4 regions of the Rhizobium sp. 01N424 genome follow, and region 1 is predicted to be linked to each of the others. Evidence: predicted binding sites of a transcription regulator. Region 1 holds the regulator's gene; each other region holds the start of a gene.

What was found. The regulator PhoB, encoded in region 1, activates phosphate uptake and scavenging genes when phosphate is short. The targets are predictions, from matches to a motif close to TGTCATNNANCTGTCAT.
Region 2: the regulator PhoB is predicted to act here: its motif matches at 4,651-4,667, upstream of AC1DNK_RS08430 (DUF1045 domain-containing protein).
Region 3: the regulator PhoB is predicted to act here: its motif matches at 4,696-4,712, upstream of AC1DNK_RS20385 (UDP-2,3-diacylglucosamine diphosphatase).
Region 4: the regulator PhoB is predicted to act here: its motif matches at 1,480-1,496, upstream of AC1DNK_RS00350 (DUF1045 domain-containing protein).

The regions. Positions count from the first base shown of each region.
Region 1 is NZ_JBFTRK010000001.1:390,467-397,883, forward strand. It holds gene pstB (phosphate ABC transporter ATP-binding protein PstB) at 1-704, shown strand, start outside; gene phoU (phosphate signaling complex protein PhoU) at 751-1,464, shown strand; gene phoB (phosphate regulon transcriptional regulator PhoB) at 1,497-2,180, shown strand; gene AC1DNK_RS02030 (GcrA family cell cycle regulator) at 2,246-2,782, opposite strand; gene AC1DNK_RS02035 (acetylornithine transaminase) at 3,209-4,408, shown strand; gene argF (ornithine carbamoyltransferase) at 4,448-5,365, shown strand; gene AC1DNK_RS02045 (Hsp33 family molecular chaperone) at 5,460-6,452, shown strand; gene apaG (Co2+/Mg2+ efflux protein ApaG) at 6,456-6,848, opposite strand; gene AC1DNK_RS02055 (O-succinylhomoserine sulfhydrylase) at 7,061-7,417, opposite strand, start outside.
Region 2 is NZ_JBFTRK010000002.1:545,608-553,024, reverse strand. It holds gene AC1DNK_RS08445 (response regulator) at 1-2,740, shown strand, start outside; gene mnmC2 (tRNA (5-methylaminomethyl-2-thiouridine)(34)-methyltransferase MnmC2) at 2,735-3,454, opposite strand; gene AC1DNK_RS08435 (NAD(P)/FAD-dependent oxidoreductase) at 3,453-4,628, shown strand; gene AC1DNK_RS08430 (DUF1045 domain-containing protein) at 4,744-5,451, shown strand; gene AC1DNK_RS08425 (AraC family transcriptional regulator) at 5,499-6,356, shown strand; gene AC1DNK_RS08420 (AzlC family ABC transporter permease) at 6,463-7,128, shown strand; gene AC1DNK_RS08415 (AzlD family protein) at 7,125-7,417, shown strand, end outside.
Region 3 is NZ_JBFTRK010000008.1:185,714-193,130, forward strand. It holds gene AC1DNK_RS20365 (ABC transporter ATP-binding protein) at 1-245, opposite strand, end outside; gene AC1DNK_RS20370 (MlaE family lipid ABC transporter permease subunit) at 255-1,436, opposite strand; gene dgcA (N-acetyl-D-Glu racemase DgcA) at 1,521-2,504, shown strand; gene AC1DNK_RS20380 (MFS transporter) at 2,456-3,676, opposite strand; gene AC1DNK_RS20385 (UDP-2,3-diacylglucosamine diphosphatase) at 3,827-4,630, opposite strand; gene AC1DNK_RS20390 (NADP-dependent malic enzyme) at 4,844-7,156, shown strand; gene AC1DNK_RS20395 (DUF2865 domain-containing protein) at 7,281-7,417, shown strand, end outside.
Region 4 is NZ_JBFTRK010000001.1:61,621-69,037, reverse strand. It holds gene phnE (phosphonate ABC transporter, permease protein PhnE) at 1-108, shown strand, start outside; gene phnE (phosphonate ABC transporter, permease protein PhnE) at 117-1,457, shown strand; gene AC1DNK_RS00350 (DUF1045 domain-containing protein) at 1,589-2,284, shown strand; gene AC1DNK_RS00345 (alpha-D-ribose 1-methylphosphonate 5-triphosphate diphosphatase) at 2,296-3,435, shown strand; gene phnN (phosphonate metabolism protein/1,5-bisphosphokinase (PRPP-forming) PhnN) at 3,432-4,031, shown strand; gene AC1DNK_RS00335 (GrpB family protein) at 4,046-4,552, shown strand; gene AC1DNK_RS00330 (DNA translocase FtsK) at 4,574-7,000, opposite strand; gene polA (DNA polymerase I) at 7,166-7,417, opposite strand, start outside.

The DNA of each region.
Region 1 (7,417 bases):
CTCTCTTCGACGTCAAGCTGAACATCCGCGAAAACACCGTGACTGCGCTCATCGGCCCGTCCGGCTGCGGCAAGTCCACTTTCCTGCGCAGCCTGAACCGCATGAACGATACGATCGACAATTGCCGCGTCACCGGCAAGATCACGCTCGATGGCGATGATATCTACGATCCGGATATTGACGTCGTCGAACTTCGCGCCCGCGTCGGCATGGTGTTCCAGAAGCCGAACCCGTTCCCGAAGACGATCTATGAAAACGTCGCCTACGGCCCGCGCATTCACGGTCTCGCCAAGTCGAAAGCCGACATGGACCAGATCGTCGAGACCAGCCTTCAGCGTGCCGGCCTCTGGAACGAGGTCAAGGACCGCGTGCATGAATCCGGCACCGGCCTGTCTGGCGGCCAGCAGCAGCGTCTCTGCATCGCCCGCGCCGTCGCCGTCAGCCCTGAAGTCATCCTCATGGACGAGCCTTGCTCGGCGCTCGACCCGATCGCCACTGCAAAGGTCGAGGAGCTGATCCACGAGCTGCGCGAAAGCTACACGATCGTCATCGTGACGCACTCCATGCAGCAGGCAGCCCGCGTCTCGCAGCGCACCGCCATGTTCCACCTCGGCAATCTCGTCGAGGAGAACGATACCGACAAGATGTTCACCAATCCGGACGATCCGCGTACCCAGGACTACATCATGGGCCGCTTCGGCTGATCTTTGGCGTCACGACTTCCGATAGAGACACTCAAGGACATTTCCCATGGCATCGACACATATCTTTTCAGCATATGACGAAGATCTGAAGTTTCTGACCCGCCGCATCTCCGAGATGGGCGGTCTGGCGGAACAGATGGTCTCCGACGCTGTGCGCGCGCTGGTCAATGGCGACGGCGCACTGGCGCAGAAGGTCATCTCCGACGACGTGATCCTCGATCACGCCGAGCGCGAGATCAACGACAAGGCGATCGTCACCATCGCCCGCCGCCAGCCGATGGCGTCGGACCTGCGCGAGATCATGGGGTCGATCCGCATCGCCGCCGACCTCGAGCGCGTCGGCGATCTCGGCAAGAACACCGCCAAGCGCGTCATCGCCGTGCAGAGCACCGGCGTTCCGCGCAAGCTCGGCCGCGGCCTGGAGCATCTCTCCGAACTGGCGCTCGTCCAGCTCAAGGAAGTGCTCGACGTTTACACGACGCGCGCCGCCGACAAGGCGAAGTCGATCCGCGAGCGCGACGAGGAAATCGACGCGATGTACACCTCGCTGTTCCGCGAGCTCCTGACCTACATGATGGAAGATCCGCGCAACATCACCAGCTGCACGCATCTCTTGTTCTGTGCCAAGAACATCGAACGCATCGGCGACCATGCCACCAACATCGCAGAAACCATCTACTACATGGCGACCGGCGCCCAGCCGGAGGGCGAGCGTCCGAAGGACGACACCGCCAACACCGTCGGCGCGGTCACGGAATAATATCCGGACCGGGCCTCAGGAGACAGAACAGAATGATCCCGAGAGTTGCAGTCGTTGAAGACGAAGAAGCACTGAGCGTGCTTCTTCGTTACAATCTCGAAGCCGAAGGTTTCGAGGTCGACACCATCCTGCGCGGCGATGAGGCGGAAATCCGCCTTCAGGAGCGGACGCCGGACCTTCTTATCCTTGATTGGATGCTGCCTGGCGTATCAGGCATCGAGCTTTGCCGCCGGCTGCGCATGCGCCCGGAGACCGAGCGCCTGCCGATCATCATGCTGACGGCGCGCGGCGAGGAAAGTGAACGCGTTCGCGGCCTCTCGACCGGCGCCGACGACTATGTCGTCAAGCCGTTCTCGACGCCCGAGCTCGTCGCTCGCGTCAAGGCGATGCTGCGCCGCGCCAAGCCCGAAGTTCTCTCGACCGTGCTGAAGTGCGGCGATATCGAACTCGACCGCGAGACGCACCGCGTTCATCGCAAGACCCGCGAAGTGCGTCTCGGCCCGACCGAGTTTCGCCTGCTGGAATTCCTGATGGCCTCTCCCGGCCGCGTCTTCTCGCGCTCGCAGCTTCTGGATGGCGTCTGGGGTCACGACATCTATGTCGACGAGCGCACCGTCGATGTCCATGTCGGCCGTCTGCGCAAGGCGCTGAACTTCTCCAATATGCAGGATGTCATCCGCACCGTTCGCGGCGCTGGATATTCGATGGAAGCTTGAGCTTTCGGAATTGAGACACAAAAAAACGGGCCGTAAGGCCCGTTTTTCGTTTGTGCTTACCCGGCTCAGTTTGCTCGCGCTGCTGCCCTGCGGCGCTCGTTGACCGGCTGGTAGGCCAGGCGCTGGTGGTAGGTGCAGTAAGGCGAAGAATCCGGGCTTTCGCAGCCGCAGAAGTGGAAATCGTCCTTCAAGGGATCGCCGACCGGCCACTTGCAGGTGCGCTCGGTGAGCTCCGTCAGGCCGAGACGGCGGGAAATCGGGACGATCACGTTCTTGGCGGGACGGTATTCCATCTCCTCCATGACGTCGATCTCGATCTCTTCCTTCAGCATCGTCGCGCCCTGCTGGCGGGTGACCGTACGGGTCGTCGCCAGACGCGATGCGTAGGTTGGGGCGCGGGGTGCTGCCGCCGTACGCTTGGGAGCGCGGGCAGCCGTGGCGTTGCCGCCGGCCTTCGCACGGCCCGGCAGCGCCAGACGGTGAACCTTGCCGATAACGGCGTTACGGCTGACGCCGCCAAGCTGGGCAGCGATCTGGCTCGCGCTCAGCCCTTCGGACCACAGTTTCTTGAGTTTCTCGACCCGCTCGTCTGTCCAGTTCATGCCCTGTGTCTCCGCCGTTTAAGCGTTGCGAAGGCAGAATCCCTCACTGTTTGCCCCGGACGAATCCGGCACAAGAAACGCTTGACTAATTTTGGTGACTAGTTCCGCCGCATGCAGTCTAGTAATTGAGTTTTAACCTAGTGTGAGGCTGACTCCGTGACAAGAGTCGCAGGAATCCGGATGAATCGAATTCGGGGTTTTCCCCAACTTGCTTCCCCTGAGAGTCATTTCTGCAACATTAGCTGTTGATAAAACGCGACATTGCTTGAGCGTCTCTCAGAAGCCACGAAAGCCGCAGTTTTGTTGACATTGCAGTGCGAAAAGTAAATAGTGCCAGTCGCCGCCGAAAGGCGGCATTTTTAATTTTTCGGACCTGGTTTTTTAGCCGGAGTCCGGTTGCCCGTAACGCTGACAGGAGACCGCGCCATGGCTGAAGCCGCGCCGCTATATGATACCTATTCTCGTGCCCCATTGCGGTTCGAGCGAGGTGAGGGCGTGTGGCTGATTACCGAAAGCGGCGAACGATATCTGGATTTCGGTGCCGGCGTTGCTGTGACCTCGGTCGGCCACAGCAATCCGCATGTCGTGGATACCCTGAAGGCGCAGGCCGACAAGGTCTGGCACCTGTCCAACATCTATGAAATCCCCGGTCAGGAACAACTCGCCAGGCGGCTGACGGAGGCGACTTTCGCCGACAAGGTGTTCTTCACCAATTCCGGCGCGGAAGCCCTCGAATGCGCGATCAAGACCGCACGCCGCTATCAGTATTCGAAGGGCCATCCCGAGCGTTTCCATATCATCACCTTCGAAGGCGCCTTCCACGGCCGGACGCTGGCGACGATCGCTGCCGGCGGGCAAGAGAAGTATCTCGAAGGTTTCGGCCCCAAGGCCCCTGGCTTCGACCAGGTGCCCTTTGGCGATATCGACGCTGTGCGCGCCGCAATCACCGATGCGACCGCAGGCATTCTGATCGAGCCGGTTCAGGGCGAGGGTGGCATTCGCCCGGTGACCACTGAGTTCATGAAGGCGCTGCGCGCGCTCTGCGACGAGAAGGGCCTGCTGCTCATTCTCGACGAGGTCCAGACGGGCGTCGGCCGTACCGGCAAGTTCTTTGCCTATGAGTGGTCCGGCGTGACCCCTGACATCATGGCTGTCGCCAAGGGTATCGGTGGCGGCTTCCCTCTCGGCGCCTGCCTGGCAACGGCGGAAGCTGCGTCCGGCATGAAGGCCGGCACCCACGGCTCGACCTATGGCGGCAATCCGCTGGCCATGGCCGTCGGCGGCGCTGTGCTCGACATCGTCCTTGCCGAAGGCTTCCTCCAGCATGTCCGTGACGTCGCTCTGGTCTTCCGCCAGGGCCTGGCATCGCTCAAGGACCGCTATCCGGACGTGATCGAGGATATCCGCGGCGAGGGTCTGCTGCTTGGTATCAAGGCCGCTGTGCCCTCGACCGAACTTCTGGCTGCCATCCGCGGTGCGCATCTGCTTGGCGTACCCGCCGGCGACAACGTTGTGCGTCTGCTGCCGCCTTTGGTCGTCACGGCGGAGGAAGCCCGCGAGGGTCTGGCCCGCATCGAGCAGGCTGCCGAAAGCATTCGCGCATCGAAGGCCAAGAAGACGGCTTGAACGGATAGATGCCTTCCGGGGCAAACAGGTAAGGACGACATGGCTTCCCCCAAACACTTCCTCGATCTTTCGGCGATGAGCTCTGCCGATCTGCGCGTCATCATGGACGACGCGATGCTGCGCAAGCAGGCGTTCAAAGCAGGCAAGGGCGATAAGCCGCTGGCCGGCAAGATGCTGGCGATGATCTTCGAAAAGCCTTCCACCCGGACGCGCGTCTCCTTCGACGTCGGCATGCGCCAGCTGGGCGGTGAGACGCTGTTCCTGTCGGGCACCGAGATGCAGCTCGGCCGCGCCGAGACGATCGGCGACACAGCCAAGGTTCTGTCGCGCTACGTCGACGCGATCATGATCCGCACCACCGAGCATCACCGCATGCTGGAGCTTGCCGAACACGCCACAGTGCCCGTCATCAATGCGCTGACCGACGATACGCATCCCTGCCAGATCATGGCCGATATCATGACCTTCGAAGAGCACCGTGGCCCGATCAAAGGCAAGACCGTTGCCTGGACCGGCGACGGCAACAACGTGCTGCATTCGCTGGTCGAAGGGGCTGCCCGTTTCGGCTACCGCATGAACATGGCGGTGCCCCTTGGTTCCGAGCCGAAGGATCACTATCTGAACTGGGCCCGCAATGAGGGCGCCGAAATCATGCTCAGCCATGATGCCGACCGTGCGGTCGAAGGCGCCGATTGCGTGGTAACCGATACCTGGGTCTCCATGAATCAGGAACATCGGGCTCGCGGTCACAACGTCTTCCAGCCCTATCAGGTCAATCAGGCTTTGATGGCGAAAGCAGGCAAGGATGCATTGTTCATGCATTGCCTGCCGGCCCATCGTGGTGAGGAAGTGACGGACGAAGTGATCGATGGCCCGCAATCCGTGGTCTTCGATGAAGCGGAAAACCGTCTTCATGCGCAGAAATCGATTCTTGCATGGTGCCTGGGCGCGATCTGAACCATATTGGACGCCACATCCGGCCTGATGGCCTGGTGGCCGCGCGAGCGGGAAGACAGCTTGGTCTACCGCTCTGACGACTAGGAGTAAGACCATGGCAGACACAGCCGCCGCTCTCAACGAGCTTCATTTCGCCGGCGATGATCACGTCGTCCCATTTCAGGTTGAAGGCCTGGATGTGCGTGGCCGCGCCGTCCAGCTCGGCCCGATGCTCGACGCCATCCTTGAGCGCCACCACTATCCCGCACCCGTCGCCCGGCTTCTGGCCGAAGTCGTGGTCCTGACGGTTCTGCTCGGCACGTCGCTGAAATTCGAGGGCAAGTTCACGGTGCAGACCAAGGGCGATGGCCCGGTCGACCTGCTTGTTGCCGATTTTGCCACACCCGAGAACGTACGCGCCTATGCACGCTTCGATCAGGCGCTGCTCGATCAGGCGATCGCCGCCGGGCAGACCGAACCCGAACAGCTGCTCGGCAAGGGCGTGCTGGCCTTCACCATCGATCAGGGTAAGTTTAGCCAGCCCTATCAGGGCATCGTCGAACTCGACGGTACCTCGCTCGAGGATATCGCCGGTGTCTATTTTCGGCAGTCGGAGCAGATCCCGACGCGTGTCCGTCTGGCGGCTGCCGAACTTCTCGACCGCGACAGCAGCGGCAAACCGCGGCATCGCTGGCGGGCAGGGGGGCTTGTCGCTCAGTTCCTGCCGGAAGCGCCCGAGCGCATGCGCCAGCCGGACCTGCATGGCGGGGATGGCGACGAGCTCGCGGCGGGCGTCAAGGAAGACGATGCCTGGGCAGAAGCCCGCGCCATGGTCGAGACCATCGACGCCGACGAGCTGACGGATCCGCTGGTCGGAACCGAGCGGCTGCTCTATCGCCTGTTCCACGAGCGCGGCGTGCGGGTTTTCGAGGCCAAGCAGGTCTACGACCGCTGCAGCTGTTCGCGTGAAAAGATCGGCGGCGTTCTGAAGGGCTTTTCGGCGGAGGAGATCGAGGCCAGCCAGGAAAACGGTGAGATCGCCGTCACCTGTGAATTCTGCTCGACCACCTATCGTTTCGAGCCGGCAGAGCTGCAGCCGGCCGAATGACGGTCAGTTCAGCACTCTGAGAAGGCCGGGCGAATCCAGGGAGAAGGCGGGTATCTCGACATCGAAGAGCTCGCCTTCGTCCGTTTCCATCTGGTAGTGGCCGAACATCAGCCCCGATGGCGTATCGAGCGGGCAGCCTGACGAGTATTCATAGGTATCGCCGGGCTCCAGCCGCGGCTGTTCGCCGACCACACCCGGTCCCGTTACCTCGTCGACCACACCGTTCTGGTCCGTTATGTTCCAGTAACGGTTGACGAGTTTGACCGATAGGCCGGAATTGTTGCTGATGACGATGCGGTATCCCCAGACATAGCGATCGTCGTCCGGATCGGATTGCTCCTCCAGATAAAACGGCTCGACAACAACTTCTATATCGCGTGTGAGGGCCCGGTACATGCCTTACACCTTAGTCGGGATATCTTACTCGTATCTTATACGGCATTGGCTCCGTCAAGAAATGCCACCGTATCATCAGCCAAATACAGGCGATTGCACGCCGTTTTGATTGTTAATCCTAACATTCAAAGTTAATGACTCTAATAAAGCAGAGCTGACTGAAGCTTTAGGTGGGGCGGGCCGCCGGACCGGCAAGTCCGGCGGCTTGTTGCTTAAGCCGGGATCTTCGACAGAGCCTGGGCGAAATCTTCAAGCAGATCGTCGGTATCTTCGATGCCTGCCGAAAGACGCACGGTGCCGGCCGAAATGCCGAGTTCGGCACGCGCCTCGTCCGAGAGGTTCTTGTGCGTTGTCGTCGCCGGATGCGTGATCAGGCTGCGCGTATCGCCGAGATTGTTGGAGATCGTCACCACATCGAGTGCGTTCTGCAGCTTGAAGGCAGCTTCCTTGCCTCCCTTCAGCTCGAAGCAGACCAGCGTCGAGCCGCCGGTCATCTGCTTGGCGATGATATCGGCCTGCGGATGGTCCTTGCGGCCGGGATAAATGACGCGTGCAACCTGCTTCTGCTC
Region 2 (7,417 bases), on a different contig from region 1:
CGAGACCTTCACCGGGCACGAGCGCTCGAAGGTGCTCGGCCTCACCGAATTCGAGATGTTCGGCGAAGAGAGCGGACGCGGCATCTACGAAGAGAATATGCTGGCGCTGAAGAACGGTTCGCTGACGGAGATCGAAGGCCGCGTACCGAGCACCGACGGCAAATCCTACCCCATCCTGTCGCGCGTCAACCGGGTGCAGACCCCTGACGGCAAGTTTTACGTCGTTGGCTCCTTCTCGGATATCTCGCCGCTTAAGGAGCGCGAAGCTGAGATCATCAATTCCCAGCAGCACGCAGAAGTACTGCACCGGGATATCGAAAGCATCCTGCGCTCGCTGCCGGTCGGCGTGCTGATCCTCGATAACAAGCTCGATATTCTCTACGTCAACGACGAGTTCTATACGATCAGCGATCTGCCGATCGAGGACCGTTTCGACGGCCGGCCATTTCTCGATGTGATCCGCCGCAATCACGAACTCGGGCGCTATGGCTACAGCCAGACGCCAGAGGAAGTGCTGGAATCGCGGCGCCACCATTTCACCGCCGAGGGCGATCCGGAGCCGGTGGAGCTCAACTGGTCGGGCGGCAAGTCGATCATCTTCGACAGCCGGCGGATTTCCGACGACCGCATCCTGCTGACCTATTCGGATATCAGCACGATCCGCCAGCGCGAGCAGGAAGTGCATGACGCACGGGCGGCGATCGAGACGCTCGGCGAATTGATGCGCGATGCAACGCGGGCGATGCCGCAGGGGCTGGCGATCGTCCAGGATGGCATCATCCAGCTATCTAATGAGGCGCTGGCGCCGGTGCTGCAGATCCCTGCCGAATATCTCGCCGCAGGGCGTGGCTGGATCGATCTCTTCAATTTCTGCGCCGAGCGCGGCGATTTCAACGGTTCGGCCGCCGATACGCTGCACTACTGGCGCAGTTCCATCGCCGCGCGTGAGCCGATCATCACCGTCTTCCATATCCTCGGCGAGCGCTGGGTGAACATGGAGGCGACGATCAGCGAACGCGGCCACTGGATCGCGTTGTTCACCGACGTCACCGAGATGAAGCAGCGCGAAGGCGAGCTGCAGCGGCTCTTGTCGCGCGCCGAAGCCGCCGACCGCGCCAAATCGGAATTCCTCGCCAATATGAGCCACGAGATCCGCACGCCGATGAACGGCGTTCTCGGCATGGCCGAGCTGATGGCGAAGACCGATCTCGATGCGCGGCAGAAGACCTTCATCGATATCATCGTCAAATCCGGCAATGCGCTGTTGACGATCATCAACGACATTCTCGACTTCTCGAAGATCGATGCCGGGCAGATGAAGCTGCGCAAGGCGTCGTTCGATCTCGTCGAGGCGGTCGAGGACGTCGCAACGCTCCTGTCGTCGCAGGCGGCGGAGAAGGATCTGGAACTTCTGGTCCGCGCTGATCCCAACCTGCCTGCCGCGGTCATCGGCGATGCCGGGCGGTTCCGGCAGGTCGTCACCAATCTGGTCGGCAACGCCGTGAAATTCACCGAGAAGGGCCATGTCTTCGTCGATATCGGGTTCCGGCAGGGATCGGATGGTGAGGTGATGGTCGAGCTCCGGATCGAGGATACCGGCATCGGCATTCCGGCCGAAAAGCTGCAATCGGTGTTCGACAAATTCTCGCAGGTCGACTCTTCCTCGACGCGGCGCCATGAGGGAACTGGTCTCGGGCTGGCCATCACCGCCGGTCTCGTCGATCTCTTCGGCGGCTATATCCATGCCGAGAGCGAAGCCGGCAAGGGTTCGGTCTTCACCGTCAACCTACCGTTCGCGGTCGCCGCCGCCAAGCTCGATCCCAAGCCGCTGCCGGTCAATGTGCGCGGCGCGCGCATTCTCGTCATCGACGACAACGAGGTGAACCGCGCGATTCTCAGCGAGCAGCTGACGCTCTGGGGCTTCGACGGCGTGGCGGCCGAAAGCGGGGCGACGGGGATTGCCATTCTGGAGGCCGCATATCAGGTGGGCGTCGAGGTCGATGCGCTGGTGCTCGACTATCACATGCCGCGCATGAATGGAGCCGAAGTGGCGCGCCGGCTGCGCGCCGATCCGCGGTTCGAGAACCTGCCGATCATCTTCTTGACGTCGATGGATATTTCGGGCTCCGAGAAGGAGTTCGCGGCGCTGAACGGCCAGGCGCACCTGATGAAGCCGGCGCGAGCCAACCTGCTGCGCGGCACGATCGTCGAGGTCGTGCGGGCCAAGCGCGTCAAGCAGGCTTCGGAAACCGAGCTCGCACGGCTGCAGGCGGAAGCGCAACTCAAGGAGCCGGAGTTCGAGGAACCTGTGCGCGAAGAGCCTCGGCGCAAGGCCGAGTTCGTCGATGTGCTGGTGGCCGAAGATAACGAGGTCAACCAGATCGTTTTCACGCAGATCCTGCAGGGCACCAATCTCAGCTTCCTCGTGGTCAACAACGGCCAGGAAGCGGTCAATGCCTGGGAGACGCATTCGCCGCGCATCATCATGATGGATGTGTCGATGCCCGTCCTGAACGGCCACGATGCGACGCGGGCGATCCGCCTGCGCGAGCGCGGCCAAGGGCATCGCGTCCCGATCATCGGCGTCACCGCGCATGCGCTGGAAAGCGACCGCGAGCTTTGCCTCGATGCCGGGATGGATGACTACATGTCGAAGCCGATCAGCCCGGAACTGCTGGAGGAGAAGATCCAGCTATGGCTCGGCAAGACCGAGCCGGTGCCGGGCCGCTCGGGCCTATAGGCCCTTGGTGCCGCAGAGCATTTCGCGCTTTCCCGCAAAACCCTTGCGGCGCTCGACGGCAAAGCCTGCAGCGACAAGATTGCGCCGGACGAATCCCGCCGCCGCATAAGTGGCGAAGCTGCCGCCCGGAACCGTCTTCTCGCAGACCAGCCGCATCAGCTCTTCCGACCACATGTCGCCATTGCGCGATGGCGCGAAGCCATCGAGATACCAGGCATCGAAGTTTGGCTCGGCAGCCTTCACGCCGTCTAACGCAGCACCGCAGACCACGCTGAGGCGCGTTTGTGGATCGAGATCGAGGCTGACGATGCCGGTTGGTGCATCCGGCCAGGCGGACGTCAGTCCATCGCGCTCGGCATCGATCTCGGGCCAGTGCGACAGGGCGCGGAAAATCTCGTCGCGCTGCATCGGATAAAGCTCGAAGGACATAAAGTGCAGATGCTGGCCGTCCGCGCGATGCAGCTTCCACTGCCGCCAGGTCTCGGCGAAGTTCAGGCCTGTGCCAAAGCCGAGTTCGCCGATCTGGAAACTCTGCTTTTTAGCCCAGCGTTCCGGCAGGCCGTTGCCCGAGAGGAAGACGTGGCCGCATTCGAGGCGGCCGTCGGTCTGACAATAAAAGTGGTCGCCAAAGGCCTGCGAATAGGGCATATCGCCGTCTCGCCATTCGAGCGGCTGGCTTTTGCTGCCAATCTGATCGGGATCGATATCTGTCATGCCACAAGCCGATAGTCCGGCTCTTCTCTCCGGTCAATCCGCCGATCTCCTGATCGCCGGCGGCGGCATCATGGGCCTGTGGGCGGCGGTTCACGCCGAGCGGCTGGGTATCGATACGTTGCTGATCGATGCAGGAACGATCGGGCAGGGTGCTAGCGGCGGTCTGCTCGGCGCGCTGATGCCGCATATGCCGGACAAATGGAATGCCAAGAAGCAGTTCCAGTTCGATGCGCTGGTCAGCCTTGAAAGCGAGATTGCGGCGCTTGAGGCGGAAACCGGGCTTTCGGCCGGCTACCGGCGCTCCGGCCGTCTTATCCCGCTGCCGAAGCCGCATCTGAAGACCATTGCGCTCCGTCATTCCGCCGATGCCGAAACCAACTGGCATCAGCAGGAACGAGCGTTTCATTGGAATGTCAGCGATGCACCACCTGTTCAGGGCTGGATCGACGCGGCCGCGGGCGAGAACGGCTTCGTGCACGATACGCTGGCCGGCCGGGTGGCGCCGCGCGCGCTGATCGCCGTGCTCCGGGCGTTCCTGATGCGGGCGAAGCATGTTCGGCTTCTGGAGGCGGCGGCGCTCGACAGCCTTGATACAGGGGCGCGGACAGCCGGGATCGGCGGCCGGAGGATCAGCTTCGGTGATTGCATCATTGCCGTCGGGCATGGCTCGTTCCCAATCCTCGAGCGCTTCACGCCCGATTTGCCGCAACCGCTCGGGCAACCGGTGAAGGGGCAGGCGGCGCTGCTGAAGGCCGATATCGACCCAGCAATGCCGACGATCTTCCGCGACGGGCTCTATATCGTCGCGCATGAGGGCGGGCATGTCGCGGTCGGCAGTACCAGCGAGAACAGCTTTGCGGAACCGTTGTCCACAGATGCGCTACTCGATCCGCTCATTACCGCTGCGCGCGAGATGGCGCCGGTCCTCCGTGATGCGCCCGTTATCGAGCATTGGGCGGGGCTGCGGCCGAAAGCGATCCATCGCGATCCGATGGTGGGGCCGCACCCGCTTCATCCGCATCTTCATGCGCTGACCGGCGGTTTCAAGGTCAGCTTCGGCCTGGCGCATCGGCTTGCCGAAGCTGTCGTTGCACCAATTGCAGGCGAAAAGCTCTCCTTCGACCTGCCTGAAAGCTTCGCGCTTTCGAGCCATATCACGGCCGCTTCACGCTAAACGTGAATTCGTCCAGAGTATATTTCGTTATTCTGTCATGCAAATCACCTATCTGCTTGCGCATCGACGGCGCCGGATTCGGCCGTGCGCCGCATTCTCAGATGGAGGAAATCGCATGCGCTATGCCATTTGCTTCACGCCTTCGCCGAGCGATCCGCTCAGCCATGTGGCGGCCAATTGGCTTGGCCGAAACGTTTTTTCGGGCGAGATGCTGGAGCCGCCGGCCGTTCGCGGTCTCGGCATTCACGAAATTGCCTTCCACACGGCCGTGCCGCGCCGCTATGGCTTTCATGGCGTGCTGAAGGCGCCGTTCCACCTCTCCGCGGAGGTATCTGAAGCGCAACTATTGCGGGAATTGATGCGCTTTTCTGGCACGTTCCAGCCGTTCAGCGTGCCGCGCATCGAAGTGGCGCGGCTCGGAAACTATTACAGCCTGGTTCCGACGTTGCCATGCGAGAATGTCCGCTATCTCGCATCGTCGATCGTTCAGCATTTCGATGGCTTCCGGGCGCCGCTTTCGGAAGCCGATATCGAGCGGAGTGATCCCGACGGCTTGTCGGCGGCGCAGTTCACGAATCTACACCGCTGGGGCAACCCCTATGTGATGGACGAATACCGGTTCCACATGCCGGTGACCGGGCCAGTCAATGTTGTCGACATGCCGCGCATCGAACAGGCGCTGCGCGGCATCTTCGAGCCGGTGCTGGCGGAGCCGATCGCCATCTCCAATATCGCGCTGATGATGGAAGAGGGCATGGGCGGGCCGTTCCGCGTTCATTCGCTGCATCCGATGGGCAAGGTCAGCGCCCGCAAGATCGCCTGATCACTTTTGTTCAAGAAGCGGCTGCGGAAAACTGCTATATCGGCGCGATGCAGAATATTTCCCAGGAACAGGCGACTGTTGCCATGCCGCTCGCCGGGGCGGAGACGACCCGCTTCTGGCGCGACCGGCGCTTCGACGGCATGGAATGCCTGAGCGCGACCTTCCTGACCCACGAGTTTGCGCCGCATGCGCATGATACTTTCAGCATCGGCGCCATCGAGAGCGGCAGCCAGATCGCCACGATCCGTGGTGCGCGCGAGGCATCCGGTCCCGGCGATCTCTACCTGATCAATCCCGGCGAGACGCATGACGGTGCGCCGACGGATGGCGGTTACCGCTACCGGATGATCTATCCTGACATGGCACTGTTCCGGGAAATTCTTGAGGACGTGACCGGCCGGGCCTTCCACGGCACACCGGCCTTCGGCAAGCAGATCCTCCATGATCCAAAGCTCGCCAATGCCTTTCTGGAGGCGCATCGGACACTGGAGACGGGGGCCGGCGCGCTGGAGACCGGGCAGGGCATGTTCCTGGTGCTGGATGCGATGTTCCGCCTGCATGGCGGTTCGATCATCATTCCCGTCGATAGCGCCGAACGATCGGCGGTTCGCCGGGCGCGCGACTATCTGGTGGAGCAATATGAAAGCGATATCGTTCTCGAAGAACTGGCCGCTATCGCCGGGCTCAGCCGTGCGCATCTGATCCGCGCCTTCCGCAAGGAATTCCACATCACGCCGCATGCCTTCCTCACAGATGTCCGCGTCAGGATCGCCCGGCGCAAGCTGCAGGCAGGCGAACAGCCGGCGGAGATCGCGCTCGAATGCGGCTTTGCGGACCAGGCGCATTTCACCCGGCATTTCAAGGCCCGCACCGGACTGACACCCGGCCAGTACCGCGCCCGGTAATCACTTTCGTTCAAGACGGCGTTCTTGCGCCGCTCTATCACCTCCGCAGCAAGCGGAGTTTTTGAACGTGAAAAAGAATGAATTCTGGGCGGAATTTTCCGGCGGTATGCGCGCGATCGCACCGCTGATCGCCGCCGTCATCCCGATCGGTCTGGTCTTCGGCGCAGTCGCTGCGACCAAGGGGCTGTCGCCGCTTGAGACCGCACTGATGAGCGCGCTGGTTTTTGCCGGCGGGTCGCAATTCGTGGCGATGGATATCTGGACGCATCCGGCTTCCTGGGCGGGGCTGGGCTTCGCGGCGCTGCTCGTCAACATCCGCCACGTGCTGATGGGCGCTTCGATCGGCTCGAAGATGCAGGCCTTTCCGGCGCGTGCCCGTTATTTTTCGGTGCTGTTCCTCGCCGACGAGATCTGGGCGATGGCCGAATTCCGGGCCGGTGTCGCGCGGCTGACGCCGGCCTGGTTTGCCGGGCTGGCGGCACCTTTCTATCTCGCCTGGCTGCTGTCAGGACTGGCGGGCGCCACGCTCGGCGCCTTCCTCGGCAACCCCGTCACGCTCGGGCTCGACTTTGCCTTTCCTGCGGTCTTCATCGTGCTGGTCATGGGTTTCTGGAAGGGACCGGAGACCGGCGCGGTGCTGCTCGCCAGTGGCGCGGCCGCCGTTCTGACGCAGCATTTCATCCCCGGTGTGTGGTACATCGCTGCCGGCGCATTGGCCGGGCTTGCCGCCGCGATGGTCAGCGGCAAGCGCCGCGTGGAGGTAACGCCATGACGCTCGATTTCTCGACATTGCTTGCCATCCTGGCGATGGCGGCGGCAACCATCCTGACGCGTGTCAGCGGTCTTTTCCTCATTCGCCATGTGTCGCTCGACGGCAACAGGCGCAAGGCGATCGAATCCATTCCGCCTGCGGTGCTGATGGCCGTCGTCGCGCCGACCGCTTTTGCAACCGGGATTGCCGAGACCATCGCCTGCACCGTCACCGCGCTCGCAGCGCTTCGCTTGCCGATGCTGGCGGCCGTCGCATCGGGCGTCGTCTGCGTCGCGGTCCTCAGGGCGAT
Region 3 (7,417 bases), on a different contig from region 1:
TCGAAATTCTGACCGAGGATCTCGATCGATCCCGAACGGCGCGGCAAAAGACGCAGGATCGTGCGCATCAGCACCGACTTGCCGGTACCGGAAGCGCCGACGAAGCCGAGGATCTCGCCGCGGTAGATATCGAGGTTCAGCTTATCGAGGACGATCTTCGAGCCGAATCCGACCGTGACATCGCGTGCCGAAAGCACGATGTCCCGCTCTTTTTCTCCGCCCGTTTCCGTCTGTTGCTCGTTCACGCTCAAACCCTAGAAATTGATGGCCGCATAGAAGATGGCGAAAAGCCCGTCCATGAGGATGACAACGAAAATCGCCTTAACGACCGCAGCCGTCACATGCTGGCCGAGCGATTCGGCACTACCGCCGACCTTAAGCCCTTCGACGGCGGCGACAATGCCGATAACCAGCGCCATGAAGGGCGCTTTGATCATCCCGGCAAGCACGGTGGACAGCGTCACCGCCTCGTGGAGGCGCGACGTGAAGGTGGCGAAGGTGATGCCGGAATAGGCCCAGGCAACGGTCGCAGCCCCAAGCAGCGATGCGAAATTGGCGAGCACGGTCAGCAGTGGCAGCGCAACGGTCAGCGCCACCAGACGCGGAAAGATCAGCACGCCGACCGGGTTGAGGCCCATGACCTTCAGCGCATCGACCTCTTCGCGCATCTTCATCGAGCCGATTTCGGCGGTGATCGCGCTGCCCGAGCGGCCTGCGATCATGATCGCCGTCAAGAGCACGCCGATTTCGCGAAGCTGCAGAATGCCGACGAGATCGACGACGAAGACCTCGGCGCCGAAATAGCGAAGCTGGAAGGCTCCCTGCTGCGCGATGATCGCGCCGATCAGGAACGACATCAGCAGGATGATCGGCACGGCGCGAACGCCCATATGATCTATCTGGTTGACGATCGAGGCCGGCGAAACGCCGCTGCCGCGGCCGAACTTCATCTGCGCACCGCGCACTGCGGAACCGAGAATATACATCGCTGCCGCAAAATTATCCCACAGATCGTAGGCCATCTTGCCGATAGGCGCAAAAATCCTCTCGGGGAGCGATCGCTTCTTCGCGGGTTCGGCTTCCTGCTTTTCCGGCCGCTGCGAGAATTCCTCGATCATCTCGTCGATATGCTGATTGGTGCCCTCGAAATGCACCTGACGGCCGGCGGCCTCCTCTTCGAGCTTCAGCCGCACCAGCAACCAGACGCCCGCAGTATCGATATCGGTGACATCGGAAAGATCGAGCGTCAGGTCGCCGTTACCGCGAGACAGCGCTTCGAAATCCTTGAGAACGGTGTGGATGTTGCCGCTGCGCCAATTGCCTTCGAGACGCACCAATCGCCCGGAGCCGTCGGCTTGGTCGTCCACGTGGAGTGAGGCGGCTTTGCTGGGCTCGGGCTTCAAAATGCTTGTGTCTTTCAGGGCTTGCGGCGACATTGCCGACTCGCGAAGCATTGCTCACGCCCGGCGGGTTAATATACCCAAGACCCGCAGAATTTCCATGCTTTCAGGATTGCAAATATGCCACGGTCCCTCGAAATCCAAATGAATTCATTCCCGATCGCGGGCACTTTCACGATATCGCGCGGCGCAAAGACCTCCGCGGAGGTGATCAGCGTCACGCTGAGGGAAAATGGCAGAATCGGTTGGGGCGAATGCGTGCCCTATCGCCGCTACGGCGAGACGATGGAAAGTGTCGAGGCACAGATCGAAGCGGCACGGCCGTTGATCGAGGCCGGTATTTCAAGAGATGACCTGCAGTCGGCGATGGCGCCTGGTGCTGCCCGCAATGCCGTCGATTGCGCCCTTTGGGATCTGGAGGCCAAGCTGACCGGTGCCAACGTCGCCGCCGCCATCGGCCTTGCGGCGGCGAAGCCGTTGACGACTGCCTACACCATTTCGCTCGGCGAACCCGAGGTGATGGCGGCACAGGCGCGGGAACATGCCGGACGCGCGCTGCTGAAAGTCAAGGTCGGCACCGGCGATGACGAAAGCCGCATCCGCGCCGTTCGTACCGCCGCCCCGAACAGCATGATCGTCCTCGACGCGAATGAAGGCTGGCCCGAAGCGGCGCTGGAGCACCATCTGCGGATCTCCGCCGAAATGAACATCGCACTCGTCGAGCAGCCGCTACCGGCCGGCAAGGACGAGATGCTCGCGGTGATCAAGCGGCCCGTCATCGTCTGCGCCGACGAGAGCGTCCATCACACCGGCGATCTCGCCAGCCTCCGCGACCGTTACGATGCGATCAACATCAAGCTCGACAAGACAGGCGGTCTCACGGAGGCACTGGCGATGAAGCGCGAGGCGCAGCGGCTGGGCTTCCAGATCATGCTCGGCTGCATGGTCGGCACATCGCTCGCCATGGCGCCGGCCGTGCTGCTGGCGCAGGATGCCGAATTCGTCGATCTCGACGGACCCTTGCTGCTCGCCAGGGATCGTGAGCCCGGCCTGCGCTACGAAGCTTCCCTCGTCTTCCCGCCGGACAAAGAGCTTTGGGGCTGAAGGTAATAGGCGACGAACACCAGCGCCATGCCGATGGCCGCGACCAGCGCCATGACATAGTAGCTGGCGAGGCCGAGCCAGGCATACAGATAGCCTGAAGCGAGCGTCATCAGGCCCAGGAACATGCCGTTGTAGAAGAAATAGGCGCCCTGCGCCGAGGATTCCTGCGTCGCCTGCACCGAAGCCACGATCCGCCGCTGCACCCCCGTATGCACGAAGGCATAGGTGCAGGAATGGAAACATTGCAGGAAGAAGAAGCCGGCAAAGTCCCAATGCATCGGGAACAGGATCCAGCGGCAGATGCACATGGCGCAGCCGAAGCGGATCAGCGTCCAGGCATTGAAGCGGCGGCTGAGATGCTTCGAGACGAAGAACACCAGCACCTCGGAGGCGACGCCGGCACTCCAGAGAATACCGACCTGCGTGCCGGTGAAGCCGAGCTGATGCCAATAGATGGATGCGAAGGCATAGAGCAGCGCGTGGCTGGACTGCTGGATCGCCACGCCCCAGAGCAGCACCAGCAGATGCGGCTGACGCAGCGAGCTGCCTGTTGCCTGCTGCAGATCGACAGGCGTATTGCGGCGCCGCGTCGGGCCGATACGCGGACAGTAGATCGCCATCGCCATGGTCATCGCAAAGCCGAAGATCATGACCGGCAGCACCATATCGCCACCCCACACGCCGATCATTTCGCCACCGATCATCGTCGAGACGATGAAGGCGATCGATCCCCAGACGCGCATCGATCCGTAATCCAGCCCCCAGCGCCGGACGCCCGAAATGACGATCGATTCGACGATCGGCACATAGGGCGCAAAGGTGGCGCCCTGGACGCTGTAGACTATCAGCACCGGCCAGAAGCTCGTCGTCCAGTAAAGTGCGATCGCCGTCAGCAGCGACAGCCCGCCAGACCATAGGAGCACATCGGCGCGCTCCTTCATCCGGTCGGCATACATCGCTACGACAGGTGCCACGAGGACGCGCACGACCATAGGCACGGCAAGGATGACACCGATCTCATGATCGGTGAATTTGTGAACAGCAAGCCAGACAGGGAAGAATGGAAGCGCGACACCGTTGACGATCAGCGGGGCGCAGTAAGACAGGGCGCTGAGCAGCCGGAAACGCGGCGGAGCCCCCTCATCGGCAGAGGCATTCTGGGCGGGAATCATGGTGAACCTGCAGGAAACTGTGCGCTGCCTAACACATCAACCTAGGGGCGACTATGGCGAGAAATAGCCCATTTGAAACGTTCTAAAAAATAAATAGGGCCGTTGCCCGGAGGCAACGGCTAAATGTCTTGCAATATGGCGGGTTGAAAATCAGGCAGCCTGCGGCGCGCGCTCGGGCTGGTGCGTCAGCTTCAAAGTCACCGGCTCGCTGCTGGCGATCGCATTCCAGGTGATCAGTTCGAAAGTGCCGTCCTCATGCTCGGCAATCGCCGTGCAGCTCTCGACCCAGTCGCCGGTATTGATGTAGCGCACGCCGTCCATCTCCTCGATGACAGCATGGTGGATATGACCGCAGATGACGCCGTCGGCGCCGCACTTGCGGGCCTCGTCGGCGACGACGCGCTGGAACTCGCCGATGAAGTTGACGGCATGCTTGACCTGAAGCTTGGCCCAGGCCGAGAACGACCAATAAGGCATGCCCATGCGGCGCCGGATGGCGGCCAGAACGATATTGATGCGGATCGCCATGTCATAGGCCCAGTCGCCGAGATAGGCGAGCAGGCGGGCATTGCGGACGACGACGTCGAATTCGTCGCCATGCAGCACCAGATATTTCTTGCCGTCGGCGCCCTCGTGCATCATCCGCTCGGCCACTTCGATGCCGCCGAAATGCATGCCCGGGAAGTCGCGGAGAAATTCGTCGTGATTACCGGGAATGTAGACGACGCGCGTACCCTTGCGCGCCTGGCGCAGCAGCTTCTGGATGACGTCGTTGCAGACCTGCGGCCAGTACCAGCTGCGCTTCAGGCGCCAGCCATCGACGATATCGCCGACGAGGACGATCGTGTCTGCCTCGTGGTGTCGCAGAAAGTCGATCAGGAAGTCGGCCTTGGCAGCCTTGGAACCGAGATGCACATCGGAAATGAAGAGCGTACGGAAGTGTCGCGTATCCATGTAATCCATCACAGGCATCCTGCCCGTGCCCCATCGTTCATCTGGCCTTCCAAAATCAGACTCGTGTTTCAGGAAGATGACAGCGCGGTTGTTTGACGCATGCCCCGGGCATGAGAGTTTTCCGCTTTCAACCTCAAATTCCCGCTGTCCCGCCGCACCGATTGTTGTATGGAGAAGGCTTCAAACGACATGACTGCGGTATTGGAGAAGGCAATGGATAATCAGGACAAATCCAAGACGGAGAAGAACCTGACAGGTGGAACTCTTGACGAACAGGCGCTGTTCTTCCACCGCTATCCCCGCCCCGGCAAACTCGAAATTCAGGCGACCAAGCCGCTCGGCAACCAGCGCGATCTGGCGCTTGCCTATTCGCCTGGTGTCGCCGCGCCGTGTCTCGCGATCCGCGACGATCCGGAGACGGCCGCCGACTACACCTCGCGCGCCAATCTGGTCGCCGTCATTTCTAACGGCACCGCCGTTCTCGGCCTCGGCAATATCGGCCCTCTCGCCTCCAAGCCGGTGATGGAAGGCAAGGCCGTTCTCTTCAAGAAATTTGCCAATATCGACGTCTTCGATATCGAGGTCGATGCCTCGACCGTCGAGCAGATGGTCTCGACCGTCGCCTCGCTGGAGCCGACCTTCGGCGGCATCAACCTCGAAGACATCAAGGCGCCGGAATGCTTCGAGATCGAACAGCAGCTGCGCGCAAAGATGCGCATTCCCGTCTTCCATGACGACCAGCACGGCACCGCGATCATCGTCGCCGCCGCCATCCTCAACGGCCTGGAACTGGCCGGCAAGTCGATCAGCAACGTCAAGATCGTCACGTCTGGCGCTGGTGCTGCGGCGCTCGCCTGTCTCAATCTGCTCGTCGAACTCGGCGCCAAGCGCGAGAACATCTGGGTCCACGATATCGAAGGCCTCGTCTACGAGGACCGCAACGTGCTGATGGACCAATGGAAAGCCGTCTACGCGCAGAAGAGCGATACCCGCACGCTCGCCGAAAACATCGGCGGCGCCGATGTGTTCCTCGGCCTCTCTGCTGCCGGCGTTCTGAAGCCGGAACTGCTCGAGCAGATGGCCGAAAAGCCGCTGATCATGGCGCTCGCCAACCCGACGCCGGAGATCATGCCGGAACTCGCCCGTGCCGCCCGGCCGGACGCGATGATCTGCACCGGACGCTCGGACTTCCCGAACCAGGTCAACAACGTTCTCTGCTTCCCCTTTATCTTCCGCGGCGCGCTGGATTGCGGCGCCGAGGAGATCAACGAAGCGATGAAGATGGCAGCCGTCCGCGCCATCGCTGGCCTCGCCCGTGAAGAGCCGTCCGATGTCGCCGCCCGCGCCTATTCCGGCGAAACGCCGATCTTCGGACCGAACTACCTGATCCCTTCGCCCTTCGATCCGCGCCTGATCCTGCGCATCGCGCCTGCTGTCGCCAAGGCAGCGGCCGAGAGCGGCGTCGCACGCCGTCCGATCACCGATTTCGACGCCTATCTCGACCAGCTGAACCGCTTCGTCTTCCGCTCCGGCTTCATCATGAAGCCGATCTTCACGGCCGCCAAAGCCGCCGAAAAGAAGCGGGTGATCTTCTCCGAAGGTGAAGACGAACGCGTGCTCCGCGCCGCTCAGGTTCTCATCGAAGAAGGCATTGCCGAACCGATCCTGATCGGCCGTCCGCAGGTCATCGAAACCCGCCTGCAACGCTACGGCCTGCGCATCCGCCCGCTTTCCGACTTCGCCGTCATCAACCCGGAAGACGATCCGCGTTTCCGCGAATATGTCGATCTCTATCTGTCGCTCGTCGGCCGCCGGGGCGTCATCCCGGAAGCGGCCCGCACGATCGTGCGCACCAACACCACCGTCATCGGTGCGCTGGCGCTGCGCCGCGGCGAAGCAGACGCGCTGATCTGCGGCCTCGAAGGCCGTTACGAGAAGCACCTGCGCGACGTTCGCCAGATCATCGGCAAGCGCAAGGATGTCCGCGATTTCTCGGCACTCAGCCTGCTGATCTCGCAGCGCGGCGCCACCTTCTTCACCGACACCTACGTTACGTTCAATCCGAGCGCCGAGGAAGTGGCGGAATCCGCCGTTCTGGCTGCCGAGGAAATCAAGCGCTTCGGCATCACGCCGCGCGCCGCCCTCGTCTCGCATTCCAACTTCGGCTCGCGCGAAAGCGAAAGCGCAACGAAGATGCGCGGTGCCTTGCAGCTGATCCGTGATGCCGCCCCCGATCTCGAAGTCGATGGCGAAATGCATGGTGAGAGCGCAATCGCCGACGAAATCCGCAAGCGCGTCATGCCGTCCACCACGCTGCATGGCGAAGCCAACCTGCTGGTCTTCCCGAACCTCGATGCCGCCAACATCACGCTCGGCGTCGTCAAGTCGATGACCGACGGCCTGCATGTCGGCCCCATCCTGCTCGGCACGGCGCTCCCGGCACACATCCTGGCACCGTCTGTCACTTCGCGCGGTGTCGTCAACATGGCGGCTCTGGCCGTGGTCGAGGCCCAGCAGCCGGCGTGATTTGCCGTCGATCGGAAAAATGCGTTAGGATTCCTTCGTTAGCTTGTTAACGGAAGGCAGCTAGACAGAACGGATGCGGCAAATGCTCTGCCGCTTCCGGTTTACTATGCTGCGGGATGATACCGTGAAACGCCGAAGCCTGACCCTTGCTCTCTTTCTCGCTGCTGCCGCGCCCGCGGCGGCGCAGACCAGCGCGATCTGCGAAGATCTGCGCGGACGCCTTGCCGACCTGCCGCAGGTGATCGGCAACGGCCCGGAGAT
Region 4 (7,417 bases), 330 kb from region 1:
GTGGCTCTCGTGCTGTTGCTCTTCGTAACGATTGTTGCCGTCGATCAGTTCTCCGCATGGCTGCGCCGCCGTCTGGTCGGCGAGCACGCTTTCCTTCTGCAACATTGAGGCCCGCCATGACGGTGATCGACGCAAACCGGATGCACGAGATCGAGGCGCGCTATCCCGAATATTTCCACCGCTCGTTCCGCCAGCGGTTCGGTGCCCTGCTGATCGTTATCGCGACGCTGCTCTATGGTCTCTATGCCGTCTGGTTCTTCGACCTTCCGAAGCTACTCGCCGAAGCCCATTGGGAGCGCGTCGGCATCTATCTCAGCCAATGGGTGAGCTACGACGTACAGCCCGAATTCCGCATTCAAGAGGACGGCTCGATCGAGACGCGCTACCCGCGCTTCTCGCCACTCGGCGACGATCCGCATCCTGATTGGGTGAAGAACGAACCCGGCAGCGTCACCGTTTTCGTCAGCGGCACGAACCGCACGGTCGTGGTCACCAAGGCAATGACGACAGTCAACGCTCATGGCATCAGCGTTCCCGTCGATCTCTCATCCGGCGCCCCGAAGGTCGTCGGCGAAGTGCCGCCGTGGATGACCGTCTATGACGACAACGTGCTTGCCGATCTCGGCTTTGCCGGTGACGTCAGCATCGCCTCCGACCGCGTGAAGGTGCGAAAGCGCTTCCTCGGCTGGGCGAATTTCGTCTTCGATACGCATTCCCCTTTCTTCGACAAGCCGGCCGCCGAAGTTCTGAGCCTGATCGTATCGGGCCCGCGCCTCGACCCCAGCCAGTCGAACATCTCGCTTGCCTTCGACAATATCTGGAACAATTCGGCCTGGCAGCACGGCGACGTCTGGACCAAGCTTTTCCAGACCATTGTCATGGCCTTCCTCGGCACCCTGCTCGGCTCGCTGGTGGCGTTCCCGCTGGCTTTCCTGGCGGCGCGCAACATCACGCCGAACCGGCTGCTGAACCAAGTGCTGAAGCGCTTCTTCGACTTCCTGCGCTCGGTCGACATGCTGATCTGGGCGCTGTTCCTGACCCGTGCTTTCGGCCCGGGGCCGCTTGCCGGTTCCGGCGCCATCTTCCTGACGGAGACGGGCACGCTTGGAAAGCTCTATTCGGAAGGCCTCGAGAATATCGACAACAAGCCGCGCGAAGGCATCAAATCGACCGGTGCCTCGACGATGCTCGTGCATCGCTACGGCATCATCCCGCAGATCGTCCCCGTCATCGTCAGCCAGACGCTCTACCAGTGGGAATCGAATGTCCGCGGCGCGACGATCATCGGCGCCGTCGGTGCCGGCGGTATCGGCCTGAAGCTCTGGGAAGCGATGCGCACGAACTCCAACTGGGAGAACGTCGCTTATATGGTCATCCTGATCCTGATCGTCGTCTTCCTATTCGACATGGCCTCGAACGCGCTTCGCCACCGGCTGATGGGCAGCAAGACGCATTAAAAAGATTATGGCGCCACGGCGTCATCATCATTCTGTCACGGAAATCTTTTAGCCGGGAACGAGCTTGCAGTCCGCGGTCAAATCACTGAGATTACGACCCCTGTTTCTGACGTTTTCCCGGGACAAGACCTTTGCGATACGCTCTCTATTTCACGCCGCCGCAGGATGATTTCCTGACGCGGGCGGCTGCCGAATGGCTCGGCCGCGATGCGTTTTCCGGCGAAACTTACCCGGCTCCCGAAGAGGCGAGGCTTCCTGCCGAAGAGCAACTGGCGCTGACAGCAGACCCGCGCCGCTACGGCTTCCACGCGACGATCAAGGCGCCATTCGCGCTTGCCTCCTCTGTCACCGAGAGCGACCTGATGGCCGTGGTCGAGGACTTCGCGGCCCGCACACCTGCCTTCGAAATCCCCGAACTGGTGCTCGGCCAGCTTGGCCGGTTCTTCGCACTCGTGCCCGGCTCGCTGCATCCGCCGCTTCAGGATTTTGCCGCAAGCGTGGTAAAGTCCTTCGAGCCGCTGCGTGCCGCCCTGTCCGAGGCCGATATTGCCAGGCGCAAGCCGGAGAAGCTGACGGAAAGCCAGAGAGCCAATCTGATGCGCTGGGGCTACCCCTATGTCATGGACGATTTCGGCTTCCACATGACACTGACCGGCCAGGTTCCGGACGAGCGCTCGGCGCTGATGAAATCGATCCTGGAGCGGCGTTTTGGCGCTTTCACCGGACGTCCGCTTTCCATTTCCGGCATCGCCGTCTTCACCGAGGAGACACGCGGCGCCGATTTCAAGGTTCATAGCCTTTTGCCGTTTACCGGCACCAAACGCTGAAAGACGATGCAATGACAAAAGAGACCGTGCTTTCCAACGCCCGCATCATTCTCGAGGATGACATCCTTCACGGCTCGCTGCTGATCCGCGACGGCAAGATCGCCGACATTTCCGAGGGCAACTCGGCCTATGGCGAGGACTTCGAGGGCGACTACCTGCTCCCCGGCCTCGTCGAACTGCATACCGACCACCTCGAAGGCCACTATTCGCCACGCCCCGGCCTGCGCTGGCACAAGACGGCAGCGATCCAGGCGCATGATGCGCAGATCGTCACCTCCGGCATCACCACCGTCTTCGACTGCCTGCGCATGGGCGCGGACGAGGATGGCGGCTTCGATCGCGGCGAGATGCGCGACATGGCCGACGCCATCCAGAAGGCCGAGCAGGAAGGCCGCCTGCGGGCCGAGCATCTGCTGCATCTGCGCTGCGAGGTCTCGGCCGACAACGTCATGGAGCATTTCGCCGACTTCGAGAACGACCCCTATGTCCGTCTCGTCTCGCTGATGGACCACGCCCCCGGCCAGCGGCAGTTCCAGACCATGGACCAGTACATCTTCTATTATCAGAAGAAGCGCGGCCTCTCCGACGAGGTGTTTGCCAAGTTCATCGAGAAGCGGCTTGCCGAATCCGCCCGCAACTCCACGCCCCACCGCATCGCCATTTCCAAGATCTGCAAGGAACGCGGCATCACGATTGCCAGCCACGACGACGCGACGCTCGATCATGTGGACGAGGCGATCGAGAACGGCGTGCGCCTTGCCGAGTTCCCGACGAGCTTCGACGCTGCCAAGGCATCGCACGAGCACGGCATGAGCGTCCTGATGGGCGCGCCGAACATCGTGCGCGGCAAGTCGCATTCCGGCAATATCGCCGCCCGCGATCTGGCCGAGCGCGGCGTTCTGGATGTGCTGTCTTCCGACTATGTGCCGCTCAGCATGCTCTATGCGCCCTTCATCATCGCCGATGAGGTTGAATCCATTTCGCTGCCGAAGGCGATTGCCATGGTCACATCGACGCCGGCCCGCACCGTCAGCCTCGACGACCGCGGCCGGATCGCCACCGGGCTGCGCGCCGATCTGGTGCGCGTCTTCCGTGACGAAGGCGTGCCGGTCACCCGTTCCGTCTGGCGCGAAGGACGCCGTGTCGCATGATCCCGTCGCACGAACCTCACGCCGTTCCCGGCAGTGAACGCGGCATCATGGTCGTCGTTGTCGGCCCGAGCGGCGCCGGCAAGGATACGCTGATCGCCGTCGCTGCCCAGCATTTCGGCAGCCGTCCCGACGTGCATTTCGTCCGCCGCGTCATCACCCGTGATGGCGATGCCGGCGGCGAGGACCATCTTTCCGTCTCGGATGCCGGCTTTGCCTCGATGGAGCAATCCGGCAGCTTCGCCGTCTGGTGGGAAGCGCATGGCCTGAAATACGGCATTCCGGCCGAGGTCTCCGTGGCGCTCGGCAAGGGACACCTGGTCATCGCCAACGGATCACGCTCAGCCTTGCACCACTTCCAGGCCGCCTTCCCGCGTCTCAAGGTGATCAACGTCACGGCCCGGCCTGAGGTGCTCGCAGGCCGACTTGAAGCCCGCGGCCGCGAAACCCATGAAGACATCATGGCCCGTCTCGCCCGCGGCTCGCTGACGGTTCGCGGCGACTACGACGTCACCGATCTCGACAATAGCGGGACGCTGGCCGAGGCCGAACGCAAGATCGTCGATACGCTGAACGGCTTCCTCGCGGAAGTGGGCTGATCGAAGGAGATCCCATGGCCATCGTCGTCCTACCCTACGATGACAGTTGGCCGGATCTCTTTGCGCAGGTGAGCGCCGAACTCGCGCCGGTGTTCGCCGGGTTGGCACCGGTGTTCCACCATGTCGGCAGCACATCCGTTCGCGGACTGGCGGCAAAGCCGAAGATCGATCTGCATGCAGCCTTTGCAGATCTGGATATCGTCGCCACGGCCGTCGAGCGGATGCAGGCGGTGCCCGGTTACACCTATCACGGCGACAAGTATAACGATCAGAGCTGGACGTTCACGAGCGGCAAGACCTATGGGGCGCGGCTATATCTTTGCACGTTGGAGAACCACGTGCTGCGCGACCGCATCCTGTTTCGCGATTATCTCAGGACACATCCCGAAAGGGCGGCCGCCTATGCCGCGCTGAAGCTGCGGCTGATGGGCGAGGCAAAGGACGACTGGGGTTATTATACCGGCGGAAAGACGGAGTTTGTCTGCGAGACGGTGCGCCTCGCTGAATTGCAGCGCCGTTAAACCGGCGCTGCAGCCGCATACCTACTCGCCCTCGCCCCGCGCCGAGACGATTTCACGCTTGCCGACATGGTTTGCCGGGCCGACGAGGCCTTCCTTTTCCATGCGTTCCACCAGCGATGCGGCGCGGTTGTAGCCGATGCCGAGGCGGCGCTGGATGTAGGAGGTCGAGCACTTCTTGTCACGCAGTACGACCTTGACCGCCTGCTGATAGAGCTCGTCGCCATCCTCGGCGCCCATGGCGCTCTTGTCGAAGACGGCGCTGTCTTCGGCTTCCTCTTCTTCTTCGTCGCCCGCCGTGACCGTATCCAGATATTCCGGACGGCCCTGCGTCTTCAGGTGTGCCACGACCTTTTCGACCTCGAGATCGGAGACGAAGGGACCGTGGACGCGGGCGATGCGGCCGCCACCCTGCATGTGCAGCATATCGCCTTGGCCGAGCAGCTGCTCCGCACCCTGCTCGCCGAGAATGGTGCGGCTGTCGATCTTCGACGTCACCTGGAAGGAGATGCGGGTCGGGAAGTTCGCCTTGATCGTGCCGGTGATGACATCGACCGAGGGGCGCTGCGTCGCCATGATCAGGTGGATACCCGCGGCACGCGCCATCTGTGCCAGACGCTGGATCGCGCCTTCGATATCCTTGCCGGCGACCATCATCAGGTCGGCCATCTCATCGACGATGACCACGATGTAAGGCATCGGCGTCAGGTCCAGCTCCTGCTGTTCCTCTATCGGCGCGCCAGTGCCCTTGTCGAAGCCGACGGGGACCATGATGTGGATGGTCTCGTCCTTTTCGCGGGCCTGTGCGACGCGGCCGTTATAGCCGTCGATATTGCGCACACCGAGACGCGACATCTTGCGATAGCGCTCTTCCATCTCGCGGACCGCCCATTTCAGCGCCATCACGGCCTTCTTGGGATCGGTCACGACGGGGGTCAGCAGGTGCGGTATACCGTCATAGACGGACAGCTCCAGCATCTTCGGATCGACCATGATCAGGCGGCACTGTTCCGGCGACATGCGATAGAGCAGCGACAGGATCATGGTGTTTATGGCAACGGACTTGCCCGAACCGGTGGTGCCGGCAACGAGCAGATGCGGCATCTTCGCGAGCTCGGCGATGACAGGTTCGCCGCCGATCGTCTTGCCGAGGCCGAGTGCCAGCTTGTAGCTGCTCTTGGCGAAATCCTGGCTTTCGATCATTTCGCGGAAATAGACCGTTTCGCGCGTCTGGTTCGGCAGTTCGATACCGATGACGTTACGCCCAGGCACCACGGCAACGCGCGCCGAAAGGGCAGACATCGAACGGGCGATATCGTCGGCAAGGCCGATGACACGCGACGACTTCACGCCGGGCGCCGGCTCGAATTCGTAGAGGGTGACAACCGGGCCGGGACGGACGTGGATGATCTCGCCCTTGATGCCGAAATCTTCGAGCACGCTTTCCAGGAGGCCGGCGTTCTGCTCGAGCGCTTCCTGGGTCATGATTTCGCCCAGGCGCTCCGGCGGCTGCTGCAACAACTCGTTCGGCGGGAATTCGTAGCCGGATGCATCGACCTTCGCGGCAGCAGGCTTTGCAACAGCCAGACGCTGCGCCGGCATCGTCACCGGGGCGACGGAGGGTGTGCGGACCGGGATCGGTGCGATCGGCTGCGTGCGGGCTTCTACCGGTGCCGGCTGTGGCACGGGTGCCGCCGGTTGAACCGGCTTTGCCTGGGGCGGGGCGGCCAAGGCGGCTGGCGCAGCGGGCGCCGGTGCCGCGATCGGCGCCGGTGCGATTGCAGATGGGGCGGCGGCAGGCGCCGCTTCCATGCGCCGGTGCGGGTGCCATTCCATGACGCGGAAATTGGCGATGATCGACTCGGCGGATACCTCCACCTTCGGCATCGGAACCGGGTGGAACTGCGGCGCGGCAGGTGCAGCGCCCTCTTCGAAGGCCATGACCTCCCAGAAGGCGAAGTCCGAAATCGAGGCAAGCTCACCGGCGGCATGATAAGGCCCTGCCGCCACAGGCGCTTCCGGCAAAGACGGAACGTGAACGGGTGCAGCGGGCTGGACCGGTGTGCGGACGATGGGCAGCAACGGTGGCCTGACGACAGGCTGCGCCGCCACGCGGGTCACCGGCGGCAGCGGGGCGCGGACGGCTGGCGCGGGCTGCGGGGCGTGCGCGTCGAAGGGGACATCGACGAGGATCGGCGTACGGCTTTCCACGGCCTGAGCCGCTTCGGCGACGACGACCTCTACAGGCTCATCCAGCTGCGGGATTTCAGGCGGGGTGCGGCGCAGCAGGTTCTCCGGCGTACGGGTGAACCGGACATTCGGCGCCAGCGAAAAATTGCTCTGCCAGATTGGCGGCGCCGGGCGCTCACCTGTGCCGTCTTCATCCTGATGCGCGTCAACTTCCGCAGAAATCTCCGCGGCATCCGTCAAGTTCGTTCTGGGAAAACGCATGCGACCTGCTGCTCACTCAAATTACCGACCTGAACGGATTAGAAAAGGAAGGTTAATAAGTTCCTTCCTTCCGCATTAAAATGCCACGCGCATTTTGCCGTAAATCAAACGGAATCAAAGACTTGGATCTTTAAGAAAAATCTTTGCAAATATCGGACGAAGCGCTCAGTGCGCTTCGTCCCAGTTGCTAGCCGCGCGCGCATCAACCTTGAGCGGAACGCGCATTTCCAGCGCCGGCATGGTGGCATTCTCCATAACGGAGACGATGGTCGGCATGGCCTTCTCGACGTCGGCGTCCTCGACTTCGAAGATCAGTTCGTCGTGTACCTGCAGCAGCATGCGCACACGATCGGCCAGACCGGCCTCGGCAAGCGCCGGTTCCATCTTGATCATCGCCCGGCGAATGACATCGGCAGC